DNA from 2 places in the Rothia nasimurium genome. Region 1 is predicted to be linked to the other one. Evidence: predicted binding sites of a transcription regulator. Region 1 holds the regulator's gene; the other holds the start of a gene.
What was found. Region 1 encodes LexA, which represses DNA repair genes until DNA is damaged. Its sites were predicted from a motif close to TCGAACANNTGTTCGA; they were not measured.
Positions count from the first base shown of each region.

Region 1 (10,081 bases):
ACGGGGAGGGCGCGGCGTCCGTCCGGAGCCTGGATACTCACCAGCGCCATATCCGATTCTTTGTCTGATACCAGGCCGTGCTCGGTGATTTCTGCTTGAGATAGCTGGGCTACGACCGGGGCAAAGATACGCACGGAGCGCAGGGCATCGACCACGGCGACTTCATCGACTTCGCCCGCGGCAAAAGCATCGAGAACTTTTTGCAGGGCGGGGTCGGTTCTGCCGTCGTCGCCGGGGAACTTGTGGGTGTGGCTGGTGCCTTCCCCCAGGTTGCGTCCTTCCCAGGGCTGCCCGCCGGTATCGGTTTTTTGGCCGGCGGACGCCAGCTGGGCAGCAATATGTGCGGGGAGTTCCCGGCGGGGTGCGCTGGGGTCTCCGGGGTTGCCGTGCCCGTGGGTGTGGGCGCGGTGCACGCGTTCTGAAAAGTCTGTCACTAGGGGCGACCTGCGACGTCGAGTGCCTGGGCGAGGGTAAACTTACCGGCGTAGAGGGCTTTGCCGGTGATAGCGCCCTCAACTCCATGGGGCACCATGGTGCGCAGGGCTGCGATGTCGTCCAGAGTTGCGATACCGCCGGAGGCGACCACCGGCTTGTCGGTGCGCTCAGCGACCTTGCGCAGAAGTTCCAGGTTGGGGCCCTGCAGGGTGCCGTCCTTGGTGACGTCGGTGACGACGTAGCGGGCGCAGCCGTCATCGTTCAGGCGGTCGAGAACCTCCCAAAGGTTGCCGCCTTCTTTGGTCCAGCCGCGGGCGGCCAGTACGTCCCCGCGGACGTCCAGCCCAACTGCGATAACATCGCCGTGCTCGGCGATGACCTTGCGGGTCCACTCGGGGTTTTCGAGGGCAGCGGTGCCCAGGTTGATGCGGGCGGGGTTGAGCGACAGGGCCCGTTCCAGAGATTCGTCGTCGCGGATGCCGCCCGACATCTCAATCTTGATGGAAAGTTCCTGAGCTACCTCGGTCAGAATCTCAATGTTGTCGCCGCGGCCAAAGGCAGCGTCGAGGTCGACCAGGTGCAGCCACTCAGCACCGGCGTTCTGCCACTCTAGGGCAGCTTCGACGGGGGAACCGTAGTTGGTTTCCGATCCGGCTTCGCCCTGTACCAGGCGCACGGCCTGGCCGTTGGCTACGTCGACCGCGGGCAGCAGTTCGAGACGATCAGTCATTGTTCTCTCCTTGGGAGTAGGACGGTAAAAATCTAGGTCTATGGGATAGCGAGCTAGCTGTAGTTCATCACGACGTACAGGCCGTACCCGGCAAAGGCTAGGCCCACCAGCAGCAGTACAAGCTGGGCCACCCAGGTAATTTTTTGCTTGTAGAAGGAGTAGGCTCCGCCGATGAACATCATGCCTACGGTCATGAGCAGCAGCCCGGACGTTGTAGCTGACATACCCTACTTCACCCCGTCTAGACGCCCGGTTACGGGCAGGGAACTGATCCAGTTCTTGAGCAGGCGGATGCCGGCCTCACCCGACTTTTCGGGGTGGAATTGGGTGGCAGCTAGGGGCCCGTTTTCGACCGCCGCGATGAAGTCGCCGCCGTGGTTAGCCCAGGTGACCTGCGGCGGCAGCATGGCTTCGTTGTTCTGGTCGAAGGTCCATTCTTGCACCCCGTAGGAGTGCACAAAGTAGAAGCGTTCGTTCTCGATACCGGCAAAGAGCGTGGACCCTTCAGGTGCGCGGACGGTATTCCATCCCATGTGGGGCACGACCTCGGCTTTGAGCTTTTCGACGGTGCCGGGCCACTCGCCCAGGCCGTCGGCTTCAACTCCGTGCTCAACGCCTTTTTCGAACATGACCTGTAGGCCCACGCAGATGCCGAGTACGGGGCGTCCGCCCGCAACGCGCCTGCCAATCATGCGGATAGCGTCCGCCTCTTTGAGCCCGTCCATCACGGCCTTGAAAGCGCCAACACCGGGCACGACCAGGCCGTCTGCACCCAGAATGTCTGACTCCTTGCGGGACAGCACCACGCGGGCCCCGGCTTCTTCAAGGGCGCGGACGGCTGAGCGCACGTTCCCTGCCCCGTAGTCAAGGACGGTGACGGTCGGCTTCTGCTGTAGAGTCTCGCTCATTAGAGAGCTCCCTTGGTGGAGGGGATACCGGCGTGGCGGGGGTCGGGCTCTACTGCCTGACGCAGGGCGCGGGCGAGAGCCTTGAACTGGGCTTCAGCGATATGGTGGGGGTCGCGCCCGTCCAGCAGGGTGATGTGCAGGCAGATACCGGCGTGATAGGCGAAAGCTTCAAAGACGTGGCGCACCATTGACCCGGTGAAGTGCCCACCGATGAGGTGGTATTCGAAGCCTTCGGGCTCACCGGTGTGGACCAGGTAGGGGCGGCCAGAAATATCGACCACGGCAGAGGCCAGAGCTTCATCGAGGGGTACGGTGGCAGTACCGAAGCGGCGGATGCCTGCCTTATCGCCCAGTGCCTGGCGGAGCACCTCGCCCAGCACGATGCCGGTATCTTCAACAGTGTGGTGCACATCGATGTGGGTATCGCCAGAGCACTTGATGGTCATATCAATCAGGGAGTGCTTAGACAAAGCGGTGAGCATGTGATCGTAGAAGGGCACAGCGGTGTCGATGTCTGATACGCCGGTGCCGTCGAGGTTAATTTCGACGCTGACGGACGACTCACTGGTTGCCCGCTCCATCTTTGCAATACGGGGGCCGATGCCTGTGGATGATTCAGTAGGTACTGCCATGTCTGTCTCTTTTTCTAAGGTGTCTGCCGATGTTGATGGGGCTACGCGCTGCGCTTAGCGCTCGAAAGTCTGCACGTAGTCAGTGAGGTGGTCTAAGAAGGCGCTGGTCTCGGATTCGGTTCCGGCGGTGACGCGCAGGTAGCCGGGGATTCCGTTATCGCGCACCAGGACGCCGCGTTCTAGCAGGTAGTTCCAGGCAGCTTTTTCGTCCTTGAGCCCGCCGAAGAACACAAAGTTGGAATCCGATACAGCCGGTTCTAGTCCCAGGCCGGTGAGGTGCTCCACGATGCGGTCGCGCTGGGCGCGGATGTCGTCGACGTTAGCCAGCAGCTGGGTGCGGTGGCGCAGGGCTGCAATCGCGGTTGCCTGGGTGACGGCTGAAAGGTGGTAGGGCAGGCGAACCAGGCGGACGGCATCGGCAACAGCGGGATCTGCTGCGAAGTAGCCCAGGCGGGCACCTGCAAGTGCGAAGGCCTTGCTCATGGTGCGGGAAACAACCAGGTTGGGGCGTCCGGGAAGTAGGGTGAGAGCATTCTGGGTGCGGTCTTGGGCAAACTCTGCGTAGGCCTCATCGATCACGACGATACCGTTGTAGGCTGCCACCGCATCGTAGACCGCTTCGATAACGTCTAGCCCCAGGCCGGTACCGGTGGGGTTATTGGGTGAGCAGAGAATAACGATAGAAGGCTTGTGCTCTTCAATCTGTTCAACTGCTGAGGCCGCGGTGAGGGAGTAGTCGGCTGCGCGGGTACCCGCAATGAAAGCGGTATTGGTGCCGTCTGCCAGCAGGGGGTACATAGAGTAGGTGGGCACGAAGCTCATGACCGAGCGCCCGGGGCCGCCAAAGACCTGCATAAGTTGCTGGAGAATCTCATTGGAGCCGTTAGCTGCCCAGATGTTTTCGGGGGTCAGACCGTGCCCCAGGTAGTCTGCCAGTTCTGCTCTGAGGGTATCGAACTCGCGGTCGGGGTAGCGATTCAGGGTTACGGCAGCCTCTGCTACATCGCGCGTGATGGCATCGATGACTTCTTGCGGCATGGGGTGGGTGTTCTCGTTAACGTTGAGGGTTACCGGAACATCAATCATGGGTGCGCCGTAGGGTGAACGGCCCCGCAAATCTTCGCGCAGGGGCAGGGCTTCGAGTGCTGTGGTAGTTTCGGTCACTCCCCTAGTGTAGCGACCTAGCCCCGTACGCTGCATTCTTGTTTCGCAGTCTGGCATAGGGTACCGCTCTTTTTCTTACTGCGACTGAGTGTAGACAGGCACCTCAAGAACCTGACCGGGAACCAGCTGTGCGCTGGTGAGGTCGTTAATCTGCATGATGCGATTGATGACATCGCGATTATCTTCACCGGGTGCCACATCTGCTGCGATGGTCCAGAGAGTATCGCCGTGCACAACGGTGACCGTTTGGCTAACCGGAACAACAGGTTCGACAGTGGCACTCTTAGCTTCGCCGGGTGCAAGGAAAGTCAGGGCACCGAGAACCACAAGAGCCACGAGGGTGAGTAGAGGCAGGCCCCTAAAAACCAGGCGCCCCCGGCGGGTCAAACGGATTTTCCCGCGCCCCGTCTTCGCTTTCTGAGACGGTTCTACTACCGCGCTAGGCCGCTGAGCCGGGGTAGAAGCAGCAGGGTGGGAAGGCAGATTCCGCAAGGGAGCTACAGGTGCGGGACGCGCAGACACAGGTGCCGCAAAACGAATGCGGTACTGGGGTTGCCGCAGTGCCCCGGCCGATGCGGGCACCTGCGGGTGCTGACGGACGGTAAAAGTAGCAGCCTGATCAAGGGGCTTCTTCAAAGAAGTACGAGCCATAAACTCGGGCAAGGCGATGGTGCTCATAAGTCTTTCTCCTGATTCACGCTCAAACATTCAACCAAAAGTCGAATCTTTGTTCTAAGATTTCTTCGTATCTATGTTCTATCAGAAAAATCGAACATAGTCGAGAAAAATTAGAACAAATGTTTGAATAACCTGTTTGCTTGACATAGTCTTAGAAGACCACTTGATAGTGAACACCGGGTGGCTGACATTTTAAGAACCAACAGAGACGAGATACCGTGAGCGAACGAACTCCGCAGACTCCGGCAAGCCCGCCCCACAAGGGCTCTCGCCCCCTCACTGCCCGCCAGAAAAAAATTTTGAGCGCCATTTCAAGCGCTATTGATGAGCACGGCTACCCGCCGTCTATGCGTGAAATCGGTGACCTCGTTGGTCTCGCTTCGCTCTCATCTGTTACCCATCAGCTCTCTCGCCTCGAAGAGATGGGCTATATTAGGCGCGACCCCAAGCGTCCTCGCGCCATTGAGGTTCTCACCGGCGAGACCTCCCCCGAAGAAGTAAAGCCTGAAACCAGCGTCATCACGCTGCCGATTGTGCCTACCTTCGCGCAGACCGACGATAACCTCGCTACCGTTCCCCTGGTGGGACGTATTGCTGCGGGCTCACCCATTGCCGCTGAGCAGGCAATTGAAGACGTCATGACGCTCCCCCGCCAGCTCGTAGGTCAGGGCGACCTCTTTATGCTGCGCGTCAAGGGGGACTCCATGGTCGATGCTGCAATCTGCGATGGCGACTGGGTCGTAGTGCGCGCCCAGAACACCGCCCAGAACGGTGACATCGTCGCGGCCCTGCTCGACGACGAGGCCACCGTGAAAACCTTCCGCCAGCGCGATGGTCACACCTGGTTACTGCCCCAGAACACCCAGTACGAGCCCATCCTGGGCGATAAAGCCACCATCATGGGTAAGGTCGTCTCCGTACTGCGCAGTCTCTAAGACTTAGCCTCTCACTAGTCGATTGACTGCCTAAGACGCTCGAGCGCTCCTAGTACAACGTCCTTGCGGGTTGTTGTCCAGAAGGGTGGAAGGGATTTCACCAGGTAGGAACCGTAGCGCTGAGTCGCGATGCGGGAGTCAAGGACGGCCACAACTCCCCTGTCACCGACCGACCGCACCAGGCGGCCGGCGCCCTGGGCCATGCGTACCGCTGCGTGGTAGGCAGACACAGCCATAAAGCCGTTACCGCCAGCAGCTGCTACCGCCCGGGTACGCGCCTGTGACAGCGGATCGTCGGGGCGGGGGAAGGGAATACGGTCCATCATGACCAGGCGGCAGGAGTCGCCAGGAACGTCCACACCCTGCCAGAGACTCATGGTGCCGAAAAGGCAGGAATCAGTGTCCTCGGTGAACTCCTGCACCAGAGCACGCAGAGACGACTCCCCCTGCAGAAGAATGTTCAGGTCGGTGCGCTCCCGCACGTACTCGGCAGCCAGCTCGGCCCCGCGCTTAGAGGAAAAGAGCCCCAGCGCGCCGCCACCCGAGGCAGTCACAAGCTCAACGATACGGTCCAGCTGCTCTACCGAAACTCCCCGCCCAGGTTTAGGCAGGTCAGAGGCTAGATACAGCACGCCCTGCTTGGGGTAGTTAAAGGGTGAGCCCACGTCGATACCGTCCCAGCGCGGAGCGTCCTTACCCATCAGCCCCAGGGCACCAGCGGCAGCATCAAAGCTTTCTCCCACCGTCAGCGTCGCAGACGTCAGCACCACGGTGCGGTTTTCGAAAAGCCCCTCTCGCAGGTAACCAGCAACTGAGATAGGTGCAATATTCAGGGTGGCGGGGTCATCGTCAGCTGCCGCCACATACCCCCTACCGGGCTCCCAAGAGCCGGTACGAGAAACCCAGATGACCTGATAAAGCGGGTCAGCGGTCAACATCTTCTCTGAGGTTTCGTGTACCTCGGTCAGGGCAGCACGCGCCATCTGGCGACCGGCGTCGCCGTCCTTGTCCCCGCTCTTCGTATCGGTGAGGGCCTGACGCGCCGCATCGCGCACGCGTTCCATGGCAGCGGCAACCCGGTCGGGCAAGCCCTTGGGCATCATCTCAGCGGGTACCCCGTTGAGAGAGTCGTCAAGGGCGAGCGCTGCCTGTTCTAGTGCCTTGTGGTCGGCATCCGTGTGCCGTTTAAGACTGCGGGCAACCTTGATAATAGCAGCAGGAGAGAGTGCCCCGGTGACGGCGCCAGTGACGCGGTCAGCCAGTTCGTGGGCCTCGTCGATGATGGCGATATCGTGGTCGGGTAGCACCGCAGCACCCTCAAAGGCGTTGATAGCGAGAAGGGCGTGGTTGGTAATGACGATATCTGATTCAGCAGCCCTGGTTCGGGCCGTCTCGCTGAAACATTCTTCGACCAGGGGGCATTTTTTGCCCAGGCATTCTGAGGCGGTGACGGCTACCTGCCGCCATGCCTTATCGCTCACGCCTGGCAGCAGCTCGTCGCGGTCACCGGTGTCGGTGGTCTGTGCCCATTCGCGAAGGCGCACAACTTCCTCCCCCAGTTTTCCGGCTGGACCGGTGGAGCCGGTAGCGGCGTCCATATCGAAGAGGGCATCGCCGTCGTCCTCGGGGTAGCCGCCTTCAAGCTTGTGCAGGCAGACATAGTTATTGCGGCCCTTGAGGATAGCGACGTCGGTTTCGTGCTCGGGTTCATCGCCCAGGGATTCCAGCAGGCGCGGAATATCGCGGTTAACAATCTGCGATTGCAGGGCCAGGGTTGCGGTAGCCACCACGATAGGTTTTTCTGCTGTTTGGGCAGCGTGAATGGCGGGTACCAGGTAGCCCAGGGACTTACCGGTGCCGGTGCCAGCCTGCACCAGCAGGTGTTTTTCGGTGTCGAGGGCGCGGGCTACGTGGGCTGCCATGGTGCGCTGGCCGTCGCGCTTCTGGCCGCCGGAGCGCTCCACGACGGTGTCGAGGAGCTGTAGGACGGGCTTGGCTCCGGGCAGGGTCTCTAGCTCCTGCCCGGTGGGTGCGGTGACGTGGTCGTTCATGCGCGCTGGGTTTCTACCGCCCCTGAGGCGATAGCTTCGTCGATTTCAGGTTGCAGTACCTCAAGAAGGTCTTCTTCGAGCACGTACTCAGCGAGGTCAGAGGCTACTTCTTCGCGGACCAGGGCCTGCACATAGGTACCATCTTGCACAAAGGCAGTACGCAGGATCTCGGCGTCCCACTCGTGCAGACGGGACACCACGCCACCTGCGGAGAAGGGTACCAGCAGGTTGAGCTCAATCGAGGGGCGGGGAATGGTGTCCGCAATCTTCTGCTGTAGCTCCTCGATACCTTCACCGGTGCGGGCTGAGACCACAACGTGGTTGGGTTCCTTCTGCCGCAGGCGCTCAATGACGAAGGGGTCGGCCGCATCTGCCTTGTTAAGCACGATAATTTCGGGGATATTTTGGGCGTCGACCTCGGTAATCACCTGGCGGACGGAGTGAATCTGCCCCTCGGGGTCGGGGTGGGAGACGTCCACGACGTGCACGATGACGTCGGCGTCCGCCACCTCTTCGAGGGTAGAGCGGAAGGCCTCCACCAGCTGGGTGGGCAGGGCACGCACGAAGCCGACGGTGTCAGACAGGGTGTAGCCCACGCCGTCCGGAGTCTGAGCCTTACGCACGGTGGGGTCGAGGGTCGCAAAGAGGGCGTTCTCGACCAGCACGCCGGCGTCGGTGAGGCGGTTGAGCAGGGAGGACTTACCGGCGTTGGTGTAACCGGCAATAGCTACGGACGGCACCCGGTTACGCTTGCGGTTCAGGCGCTTGGTTTCGCGGGCAGGAGCCATGGCCGCGATCTCTCGCTTGAGCTTGGCCATGCGGGCGCGCAGGCGGCGGCGGTCCATTTCGATTTTGGTTTCACCGGGGCCGCGGGAACCGATACCTTCGCCACCGGCGGCACGGCCACCGGCCTGACGGGACAGAGAGGCACCCCAACCGCGCAGACGCGGCAGCATATATTCGAGCTGGGCCAGCTCAACCTGGGCCTTACCTTCACGCGACTTAGCATGCTGGGCGAAGATATCAAGAATCAGGGCGGTTCGGTCAATGACCTTGACCTTGACGATATCTTCAATAGCTCGGCGCTGGGAGGGGGCCAGTTCAGCGTCCACGATCACGGTATCGGCGCCGGATGCCTCAACAATGTCTTTGAGTTCCAGCACCTTGCCGGAGCCCAGGTAGGTGCCAGGGTCGGGCTTCAGACGACGCTGCACCAGACCGTCCAGAACCTCAGAACCGGCAGTCTCAGCCAGCGCCGCTAGCTCACGCAGGGAATTCTCGGCTTCTTCCAGAGTGCCCTCTGACCAGACGCCTGCCAACACAACGCGCTCTAGGCGCAGCTGGCGGTATTCGACCTCGGTAACGTCATCAAGCTCGGTTGATAGACCGGCTACACGGCGCAGCGCCCGGCGCTCTTCGAGATCTACCTGGTCGCCGTCGTATTCGGAATGTTCACGCTGGTTATCTGAGAGTTCGCGGGCCCTCTCATCGAGCACACTACCGTTGCCCTGTGCCCGCCCCAGCACGCGGTCTACTGTACGTCTCAGCTGTTCATCTGAGGGAAGTTTGGGGTCATTGCTGGGGGTTGAAGTCTCGGTCATAGTACCTTTCGAGGTGGGTTGAGGCGTCCTTCTATTCTAGCTTTTCCGGGGCGGTAAGGGCAGGGGCTTAGCGTAGAATGAACGTCTATGAGTAGCGCGCACTATTTTTCTGAAAACCCCACCGGCGATTTTTCGCCCCAGCCTGTGACTGTTGAGCTGGGCGGACGCCGGGTGCAGGTTCTGACCGCTTCCGGCATCTTTAGCCCGGGTGGGGTTGATAAGGGAACCCGTATTCTCCTCGATGAGGCCCCCGCCCCGCAGGGGGCGCGCATGCTCGATATCGGGTGCGGGTGGGGCCCGATTACCCTGACCCTGGCGATGGCAGCGCCTGATGCTGAGGTCTACGGGGTCGAGGTGAACTCCCGTTCTGCCCGGCTCACCGAGATGAACGCTGAGCGCCTGGGTCTCACCAACGTGACGGTAGCTGCCCCCGATGCCCTCGATGAGTCGCTGACCTTCGATACCATCTGGTCTAACCCGCCCATTCGCGTGGGCAAGGACGTTCTACACGGCATCATGCGCACCTGGCTCCCCCGCCTGGCCCCCGGCGGTACCGCCTACCTGGTCGTGCAGAAAAACCTGGGCTCAGATTCCCTACAGAAGTGGCTGGCTGAGACTTTCCCCGACCTAGAGGTAGCCCGCTACGCTACCTCGAAGGGCTTCCGCATTCTAGAGGTGCACCGCCCGGCGTAGCACCATTACCGCGTCTGGAATGGTTGCCGGCTCGCCCTCGGGTGAGGTGATATCCCGAGTCCACTCTTCAGCCAGCACAATCTCAATATCGTCACGGCTGTGGGTGAGGGCTCGGGCCTCTTCGGTAGCCTGTACCATGCGGGCCTTGTGCCTGCGGGCGTCCTCGGGGTCTGCAAAGGAGGGCGCACCTGCGTGAGCCACCGAGATGAGCTCACCGCCGGGAGCTAAGAGGTCCAGGGCAGCTGCCAAGAGGG
Region 1 is NZ_JBHSTW010000011.1:10,929-21,009, forward strand. It holds gene ACFP6B_RS04725 (SseB family protein) at 1-434, opposite strand, end outside; gene priA (bifunctional 1-(5-phosphoribosyl)-5-((5-phosphoribosylamino)methylideneamino)imidazole-4-carboxamide isomerase/phosphoribosylanthranilate isomerase PriA) at 434-1,165, opposite strand; gene ACFP6B_RS04735 (hypothetical protein) at 1,219-1,389, opposite strand; gene hisH (imidazole glycerol phosphate synthase subunit HisH) at 1,393-2,073, opposite strand; gene hisB (imidazoleglycerol-phosphate dehydratase HisB) at 2,073-2,705, opposite strand; gene ACFP6B_RS04750 (histidinol-phosphate transaminase) at 2,760-3,869, opposite strand; gene ACFP6B_RS04755 (LysM peptidoglycan-binding domain-containing protein) at 3,945-4,547, opposite strand; gene lexA (transcriptional repressor LexA) at 4,766-5,482, shown strand; gene ACFP6B_RS04765 (ATP-dependent DNA helicase) at 5,497-7,533, opposite strand; gene hflX (GTPase HflX) at 7,530-9,134, opposite strand; gene ACFP6B_RS04775 (class I SAM-dependent methyltransferase) at 9,222-9,827, shown strand; gene ACFP6B_RS04780 (class I SAM-dependent methyltransferase) at 9,804-10,081, opposite strand, start outside.

Region 2 (10,081 bases), on a different contig from region 1:
CCCAACTGCCAGTACGCCCACCATCATGAAGAGGGAGGGCTGGTAGAGCCCGGCGCCCGAGGCATTGGGGTTGCCGCCGCGTACGGTGTCCTGAACCAGGTTGACGATGAGCGGCCCAGCAATGCCCGCAGCTGACCAGGCGGTTAGCAGACGGCCGTGGATGGCCCCTACCTGTAGGGTGCCAAACATATCGCGCAGGTAGGCCGGGATAGTGGCAAAGCCACCGCCGTAGAAGGAAATAATGATGAAAGCGGTAGCGATGAAGAGCACCAGACTGACGTTGCCGAAGAGTGCCCAGATGATGTAGAGGGCCAGCCCTACACCCAGGTACATGACGTAGATATTCTTACGGCCGATGATATCTGAGGTTGATGACCAGACGAAGCGGCCACCCATGTTGCCCAGGGACAGTAGGCCGACAAATCCGGCTGCCGCCGCGGCGGAGATGGGGAAGTAGGACTGAATCATGGGGGAGGCTGATTCAAGCAGACCGATACCGGCGGTGACGTTGGTGAACAGTACCGTCCAGAGCAGCCAGAACTGGGGCGTGCGGATAGCCTGGGCTGCGGTGACGTTCTTATTGGTACGCATGGTGTTGGGCTTCTGCTGGGACGGGTCGAAACCGGCGGGCTTCCAGTCGGGGTGGGGGACCCTAATCACGAAAGCGCCCAGCAGAATAATGAGGGCGTAGGAAGCAGCGAGAACCAAGAAGGAGGGGACGAGCGCTGATGCCTGTTCTGTCTTTTCCGCTGAGCCTGAAAAGAGTTCCATGAGCTGGGCCGATACGGGGGAGGCGATGAGCGCACCGCCACCAAAACCCATGATGGCAAGCCCGGTGGCCATGCCCGGGCGGTCAGGGAACCACTTCATGAGGGTAGATACCGGGGAAATGTAGCCCAGGCCAAGCCCAACGCCGCCGAGTGCACCGTAACCCAGGAAAACTAACCACAGCTGATTGGTGGTCACACCGAGAGACGCGATAAGAAAGCCTAGAACCCAGCAGGTTCCTGCCGTCAGCATCGACTTGCGAGGGCCCACCCGCTCCACCCAGGTACCGCCGATGGCCGCTGAGATACCCAGCATGGCGATGGCGAGAGAGAAGACCCAGCCCACCGCGGTTTCGGTTGAGCCAAAGTGGGTGACCAGCTGGGTCTTGAAGACTGACCAGGCGTAGACCTGCCCGATGCAGAGATGAATGGCAAGTGCCGCTGGGGCCATGAACCAGCGGTTAAAAGTGACGGGTGCTACGATAGCTGACCTATCAAGAACTGACATGAAGCTTTCCTCTGAGATGTGTGTCTGCTGGCGAAATTTAATGTGTAGTGATGCGCTCAACATTACCCCATGCCGGCGGCTGGCGTATGCTGCCTTTTCTAGGGGTGGCAGGCCTGGTAGCTCTTCTAAAATTTTGAGTATTCCTTGAGATGTATGAGTGTGCTGGCTCTACAAAACATGACTCAGGGCACTAAACTGGGTGGTGGCAGATAAGCTAGTAAACAAGGAAGTTCACATTATGAGCAAGCCCTTCCCCTCTGATCTTGAAATCGCCCAGGCAGCGACCCTGCAGCCGATTACCGAGATTGCCGCAGCGTCTGGCATCAATGAAGATCGCCTAGAGCCCTACGGCAAGTACGTTGCCAAGGTGCAGCTGACCGACGATACCACCGCAGAAAAAGCCTTGGCTCGCGGGTCTAAGTACATCGTAGTTACCGCAGTAACTCCTACCCCGCTGGGTGAAGGCAAGACCGCTACCTCGGTCTCTCTGGCCCAGGGTATGGCAGCTACCGGCCGAAAGGCCATGCTGACCCTGCGTCAGCCCTCCATGGGGCCCACCTTTGGTATTAAGGGCGGTGCAGCGGGCGGCGGCTACTCCCAGATCGTCCCCATGGAGAAACTTAACCTGCACCTGACCGGCGACTTCCATGCGGTCACGGCGGCCCACAACCTGCTTGCTGCCATGATTGACAACCACCTGCATCACGGCAACGAACTGCGGATCGATACCCGTGCCATCACCTGGCGCCGCGTCATTGATATGAACGACCGGGCCCTGCGCAACATCGTGGTTGGCCTGGGCGAGCGCATGGACGGCGTGCCCCGTGAAACCGGCTTCGATATCACCTCAGCCAGCGAAATCATGGTGATTCTCTCGCTTTCCACCAGCTTCGCCGACCTGCAGGAGCGCCTGGCCAAGATCGTGATTGGCCTCAACGTGGACGGTGACCCCGTCACCGCAGCCGACCTCAAGGCCGACGGTGCTATGGCCGTCATCCTGGCTGACGCTATCAACCCCAACCTGCTCCAGACCCTCGAGAAGACCCCCGCCCTGATTCACGCAGGCCCCTTCGGAAATATTGCCACCGGTAACTCTTCGGTTGTCGCTGACTACGTTGGTCTTGAGCACGCCGACTATGTGATTACCGAGGCCGGCTTCGGTGCAGACATGGGTGCGGAGCGCTTCTTCAACGTCAAGTGCCGCGTCTCCGGTCTCAAGCCGGACGCCGCCGTCCTGGTGGTTACCGTCCGCTCCCTCAAGTCCCACTCGGGCCGCTACAAGATTGTGCCCGGCAAGCCCCTGCCCGAGGGCCTGCTGGCAGAGAACACCGAGGACGTCGAGGCAGGCGCCGCTAACCTGCTCAAGCACATCGAGATTGTGCGCTCCTTCGGTGTGCAGCCGGTGGTTGCTATCAACGCCTTCCCCACCGATTTCGAGTCAGAACACGAGACGATCCGCCGCATTGCCGAGGAGGCTGGCGCTCGCGTGGCGATTCACCGCGGCGTTGCCGAGGGCGGTAAGGGCGTGACCGAGCTGGCGGACGCCGTCGCCGCAGCCTGCGATGACGTGAGCGAGCTGACCTACACCTACGAGGACGAAGACAGCCTGACCACCAAGATCGAGAAGGTTGCCACCAAGGTCTACGGGGCGGACGGCATTGAGGTCGCCCCGGCTGCGGCCAAGCAGCTGGCCCGCTACGAGGAGCTGGGCTACGGCAAGCTGCCGGTTGTCATCGCCAAGACCCACCTGTCCATCTCGGCTGACGCCTCGCTGAAGGGTGCTCCGACCGGTTGGACCCTGCCCGTGCGCGAGGTGCGCCTGGCCGCCGGTGCCGGTTATATGTACGCCATCTGCGGTACCATGCGGACCATGCCTGGCTTGGCCAAGTCCCCGGCTGCCGAGCGAATTGGCTTTGACGAGAACGGCACCATGGTCGGCCTCTTCTAAACCGTTTTTAAACAGGTAGGTACCATTTAAATCAGAAAAACCCACCTGACTGGTGGGTTTTTCTGATTTAGATGGTACCTAGTCCCTTAAGGGCGAGGTTACTGCTGTTCGGGGGCGTCCTCACCCGGGGCGTCCGGCTGGCACACCGTCCCGTCCTTGGGCACGGTGCCCTCCACCAGGTAGGCGGTTGCTAGCTCATCGACGCAGGTAGAGCGACCCGAGAAGGACGCCCCGTGACCAGCTCCTTCAAGCGTTACAAAGGAAGCCTTACCCAGCTGACGGGCCAGCTCCTGACCGTGCTGGTAGGGAGTGGCATGGTCCCCGGTAATACCAATGACCAGCAGGTCGGTTGATACCTTGGACGCATCAAATGAGGTCGTAATATCGGTGCCGGTCGCAGGCAGAACCGGGCAATCAAACTCGGTAAACTCAGCCAGCACATCATCGGTAATCTCAGGGCCACCGATAAACTCGGGTACGCCCACCTCCTTCATGTGGGCGAGCAGGGCCTCCACATCGGGGGTCTTGGGCTTAGAAGGGCAGACCACCAGCTGACCCGCTGTATCAATCTCAGCGCTATTGGAAGCAATCATTTCAGCCAGAGAATCAATAGCCTCCTTGTCCCCAGCCTTAGCCTTACCCAGCAGGTCCAGGCCGTCTCCCTGCATCATATCCGGCCCGTAGAGCTGGCTGGTCAGGTAGTCCCGCAGCTCAGAACCGGTAATCTCGGTGCCGTCACTGGCCACCAGGGGCTTATCTGTCAGGGATTTTTGATAGTCCAGCATCTGGCGCTCGCTGGTGAAGGGGCAGGTCACAGCTTGTCCCTCTGAGGTGGTGAGCTCAGAGCAACGATCTGCTAGAGCGCCCACAGCTTTGGATACGGCCACCATCTGGTCGAAGTTGTGGGTGAGAGCTCCCCACTGGGCGTTTTCAGCCGAGTCGAGCACCATGCGTCCTGCCTTCTCGGGGAAGAGAGTAGCGTAGGTTGCCCCCAGCATGGTGCCGTAGGAGTAGCCCAGGTAATCCAGGCGCTCGCCTCCGGCCAAGGAACGCAGAAGTTCCATGTCTCGGGCTACCTGGGAGGTGCCCATGTAGTTGGCAACCTCTGAGCTGGCAGCGCACTCGGCGAGCTGCACGGCAGCCACCTCAGACTCAGACTCGCAGATAACGGGGGAGGAGGCCCCGATCCCGCGGGGGTCAAATCCCCAGAGCTGGTGACTTTCCAGGACGGGGATAAAGGACGGGTCGGTGGCCAGTGACATAGCGTGCTGAATTCCGCCGATTCCGGGACCGCCGGGGTTGGTAAAGAGGGGTATCTGCTCCTTACCCCCGGTTGATACAGTGCGGCTGACGGCCAGCTCGACGGTGCGGTTGTCCTCTGGGTCGCCCCAGTTCAGCGGAGCTGTAACGGTTCCGCACTCGTAGTTGGCATAGTCAAAGCCGGTTTCCTTCAAGATTTCTTCGTTCTCGGGTGAGAAGCCGCTGTGCTCGGCAGTGCACTCACCCCAGGTGATGCTCTGGTCGTAGAAGTTCTCAAAGTTTTCCCGCTGCCAGCTTGCCCCGTTTGCCCGGTCGGCGGCAGGAGCAAGCGCCTGATCGGAGGGCTCCTGGGCTGAGGGGATGCTGAGGCTACAGCCTGCTAGCGCCAGGGCACTGATGGTGAGAACGGCTGTGGTCAGGTAGGTGGCACGACGGCCGGTCGGTCGGGGGATTGGGGTGGTCACGGTTGTCTTCTTTCTGTGACCGGTTGTGCGAGCCTGCCCTATACCGAAGGCAGGCCCGCCAACCAATCAGGTGAGAACGGTTTTCATATGTCAGTAAAAACCAGTGTAGTCTCACGCCTGTCTTAAGAAATCAGCCGTCAGGATGAACCTGGTACCCCGCCGCTAGACGGAGAATTTACTCAGCCCAGTTCCTCTTGGGGGAGGTGCCACCGATGCCGGCGTTGAAGGTGTTGGTGGGATCCAGTTCCTTGAAGTGCTCCACCATAGCCTCGGGCATGTGGTAGAGACGCCCATAGTTGTGCTCAGCCGGCAGTTTGGCGCCACGGGCCTCGAGCAGCTCCTGGATATCGTCGTGCAGCTTATGGGGGTCAACGCCCTTCTTAGTAACGTAGTCCTGGTGCATGACGTGGCAGAAGAAGTGGCCGTAGTAGGCGGTAACATCCAGCTGGCTAGCAATTTCAGGGGGCAGTACCTCTAGCCAGTCCCAGTCATCGCGGCGCAGGGCAACATCGATGGGAATGAGCTCGCCCAGCTCCTTGCGCTTCATGCTGGCGTAGCGGGTGGCCGCGCTGGCAGCGCCGAAGCGGTGAAGGTTGGCGCTCTGTGCCTCGTCCGCCGTGCAGATGAAGAAGTCACCCTCGTGCTCGGGGGCCGCAAAGAAGTCCTTGAGCATGGTTTCGGTCGCCTGCTTCTGGGCCTCGCTGACGGTGAGTAGCAGGTGGTGTTCGAAGCGGTCGCGGTACTCCAGCATACGCTTGGGTAGCTGGCTGGGGACCAGGTCGAAGAAACGCTGGGAGACGGTGTCTGCGAAGGTGGGGCCGATGCCCGGTACCTTACCGAAGAACCCGTTGGCCCAGGTCTTGAAGGCGAACATACGGGTTTGCAGGGCAGAGCTCATGTACTTGAGGAAGACGAAGGTGTCTTTACCGTACTTTTCTGCCAGGTCGAAGGCACTACGGCCCATGTACTCACCCGAGATGGGCAGGGGCATGTCGGCTTCGAGGAAGATGCGGCGGATTTCTTCGAGCTCGCGGGGGTTGTGGGTGCCGATGTAGAACATGGCGGGGTTCTTCTCGAGCGGGAAGGTGCGGGTTCGCACGGCAAAGACCATGATTTTGCCAGCGGATCCGGACGCCTCAAACAGGTACTCGGGGTTGGAGTTGTAGCGGGCGGGGGTCGGCTCCATCTTGCGGAGGTGGGCGGCGTACTCGGTCTCGCTGCTGTCGGCAGGGGCGGGGGTGACATCGTCCGCCGACCAGGCGCCGCGCTGCAGGCGGTCGAGGGCGACCTCGGGGTCATCGCCCAGGGAGATGCCCAGGTGGTTGACCAGCTCGACCTTGCCTTCTTCGGTGACGCGGGCGTAAGATGCTTCGCGTGTGAAGGCCGGGCCCTTACGAATCTGGCTGCCGCCGGAGTTATTGGCGATACCGCCGATGACCGAGGCACCGATGGAGGTGGACCCGATCACCGAGTGGGGTTCGCGGCCGTGTGGTGCCAGTTCTTCGGTCAGGTGGGTGAGGGTGGCGCCCGCCAGGGAGATGGCCTCGTGGGCGTCGTTAATCAGGTGCACCTGGTTGATGAGGTGGGTTGAGATGAGCACGATGGGGCGGTCGTAGTCCTGGAAGCCGGGGCCGGAACCGCCGGTCAGACCGGTGTTAGAGGCCTGGGGAATTACCATGAGGTTGTGGTCGACGCAGACCTGGAGCGCCTTCCACATCTGCACCAGGGTGGTGGGGCGGAGGACGGCAAGCAGGGGGCCGCCGCCGAAGCGGTAGCCCTTGCTGTAGGGCATGGTCGCGTGCTCTGCGGTGAGCACATGGTCAGAGCCCACAATGTCCTTGAATGCCGCGAGGGCCTGCTGATGGGCTCCTGAGTTTGCTGGGGAGGTCATCTCACATCTTTCTGTCGAGGGTTAGTGCTTTCACTTTGATTCTACTACCAGCCCCGCTCCTTCCACGCAGGCAGCTGGGGGCGTTCCCTGCCCAGGGTGGTGGAGTCGCCGTGGCCCGGCAGCACCAGGGTGCTATCGTCAAAGCGGGCGAAGATACGTTCTGAAACATCGGCAAAAAGCTGCTCAAAATCCTGGGGAGAGTTAGTCTTACCCACCCCGCCCGGGAAGAGTGAATCCCCGGTGAACAGCAGAGCCCGCTTACCGGCGTCCGCCCCCTCAGATACCCGCAGGGCAAGGGCAATTGAACCCGGGGTATGCCCGCGCAGGGCAATCACCTCAAGCTCAATACCGGCTAAGGTCAGACGCTCGCCGCCCACCAGGCGTTCTTCAACCTCTACGCCTTCCTGCTCGGCGATAGCCTCAGCATCGGGGGCACCGCAGTAGGTTACCGGGTCCCAGGCCTCAACAGCCTCGGGCAGGGCGCGAATATGATCCCAGTGGGAATGGGTGGTTACCAGGGCGCGGACGCCGCCTCCCGCCTGGCCGTGGGCAGCGGGGGAGTCAGCGGCGGCAGCCTGCTGAGCGAAGGCGTTGATGGCGGGAAAATCGTCCGCGGCATCAATCAGCACCTGCCCACCGCTTGCCCGGTGGGTCAGCAGGTAGACGTTGTTTTCCATCTCCGATACCGCAATGGACCGCACGGTCAGGGCATCGGACTCAAAAATTAGGGTATTGGCTAGGTCACTCATGGCCCCATTCTAGGCTCTCACACCACTTTGTACCATGCCCTGCCCGTTTTAAGACCCCAGAATGAGCAGGAGGCGGTACAAACCGGGAGGGGTAGACGCTTTCATCGCCCACGCAAACCCTATAGAATATATCTTCGAAACAATCTCTTAGATAGGTGACTCATGGCAGGCTCAGCCACACAACCCACCGGCAACGACCTCACCCATATCCGTGTGCAGGGCGCCCGCGAAAACAACCTCAAAAACGTCGACCTCGACATCCCCCGCGACGCCATGGTCGTCTTCACCGGCCTCTCCGGGTCGGGCAAATCCTCCCTCGCCTTCGACACCATCTTCGCCGAGGGCCAGCGCCGCTACGTCGAATCCCTCTCCTCCTACGCCCGCATGTTCCTGGGCCAGGTCGACAAACCCGACGTCGACTTCATCGAGGGCCTCTCACCGGCCGTCTCCATCGACCAGAAATCTACCTCTAAGAACCCGCGCTCAACCGTCGGCACCATCACCGAAATCTACGACTACATGCGCCTGCTCTGGGCGCGTGTGGGCCACCCCCACTGCCCCGAGTGCGGCGAGGAAATCTCTAAGCAGTCCCCCCAGCAAATCGTTGATACCCTCATGGACTACCCCGAGAAAACCCGCCTGCAGGTGCTCGCCCCCGTGGTCTCAGCCCGCAAGGGCGAGTTCGTCGACCTCTTCAAAGAACTTTCTACCGCCGGCTACGCCCGCGCCCGCGTGGACGGCGAGGTCATCCAGCTCACCGACCCGCCCAAACTCGAAAAGCAGTACAAGCACACCATCGAGGTCGTTGTTGACCGTATTGCCATCAAGGAGAGCGTCCACCAGCGCCTGACCGACTCCGTCGAAACCGCGCTGGGGCTCGCCGACGGCAAGGTGCTCATCGACTTCGTGGACGAGGACGCCGACGCCCCGGGCCGCACCCGCTCCTTCAGCGAAAACCTGGCCTGCCCCAACGGCCACCCGCTGGCCGTCACCGAGGTAGAACCCCGTGCTTTCTCCTTCAACTCGCCCTTCGGCGCCTGCGCCGCCTGCGACGGTATCGGCTCCACCCTTGAAGTAGACACCGACCTGATCGTGCCCAACCCCGACCTTTCCCTGGCCGAGGGAGCCGTCGCCCCCTGGGCCACCGGCAAGGCAACCAGCGAATACTGGCTGCGCCTGCTCGCCGGTCTTGCCGACGAACTCGACTTCGACCTCGCCACCCCCTTCAAAGACCTTCCCGCCAAGGTCAAAAAAGCTATCCTGAACGGCAAGGACTACAAGGTCACCGTCGCCTACAAAAACCGCTTTGGCCGCGAACGCCGCTACACCTCCGGCTTCGAGGGCGCCAGCGCCTACATCAAACGCAAGTACGAAGAAACCGAATCAGACTGGTCAAAAGACCGCTACGAACAGTACATGCGAAAGGTCGCCTGCACCTCCTGCAACGGCGCCCGCCTCAACCCCACCATCCTGGCCGTCACCGTCGGCGGCAAGTCAATTGCCGACGTCACCGACATGCCCATGCGCGAAGCACTCACCTTCATGCGCTCGCTGACCCTGAGTGAGCGCGAGGCTAAGATTGCTGAGCTGGTGCTCAAAGAAATTGATGCCCGCTTGCAGTTCCTACTCGATGTGGGCCTGGACTACCTGAACCTGGCCCGCTCAGCGGGTACCCTCTCGGGCGGCGAAGCCCAGCGTATCCGCCTGGCAACCCAGATTGGCTCCGGCCTGGTGGGCGTGCTCTACGTGCTGGACGAGCCCTCCATTGGCCTGCACCAGCGCGATAACCGCCGACTGATTGAAACCCTCACCAAGCTGCGTGACATGGGCAACACCCTCATCGTGGTGGAACACGACGAAGATACTATGAAGGAAGCCGACTGGATTGTGGACGTTGGCCCCGGCGCTGGCGAGCACGGCGGGCAGATCGTGCACTCGGGTACCTTTGCCGAGCTCCTTGAGAATAAAAACTCCGTGACCGGTGACTACATGGCCGGACGCCGCGCCATCACGGTGCCCGCCACCCGCCGTCCGGTTGACCCCAAGCGCACCATCAAGGTCATTGGGGCTCGTGAAAACAACCTCAAGAACGTAGATGTCGAGTTCCCCCTGGGTGTGCTCACCGCCGTCACCGGCGTCTCCGGTTCGGGCAAGTCCACCCTGGTCAACGATATTCTCTACACCTCCCTGGCGAATAAGCTCAACGGGGCCAAGCAGGTGCCGGGCCGTCACAAGACCATTACCGGCCTGGAGCACCTCGACAAGATTATCCACGTGGACCAGTCGCCCATCGGCCGCACCCCGCGTTCAAACCCGGCGACCTATACCGGCGTCTTTGACCACATCCGCAAGCTCTTTGCAGAAACCACCGAAGCCAAGATGCGCGGCTACCAGCCCGGTCGTTTCTCCTTCAACGTCAAGGGCGGGCGCTGCGAAGCTTGCTCGGGCGATGGCACCCTCAAGATTGAGATGAACTTCCTGCCCGATGTCTACG
Region 2 is NZ_JBHSTW010000035.1:33,316-43,396, forward strand. It holds gene ACFP6B_RS11205 (L-lactate MFS transporter) at 1-1,275, opposite strand, end outside; gene ACFP6B_RS11210 (formate--tetrahydrofolate ligase) at 1,514-3,223, shown strand; gene ACFP6B_RS11215 (alpha/beta hydrolase) at 3,322-4,947, opposite strand; gene dld (D-lactate dehydrogenase) at 5,123-6,838, opposite strand; gene ACFP6B_RS11225 (MBL fold metallo-hydrolase) at 6,883-7,587, opposite strand; gene uvrA (excinuclease ABC subunit UvrA) at 7,750-10,081, shown strand, end outside.
Region 2: a site for LexA is predicted at 7,710-7,725, ahead of uvrA (excinuclease ABC subunit UvrA). Genes of this name have one in related genera too.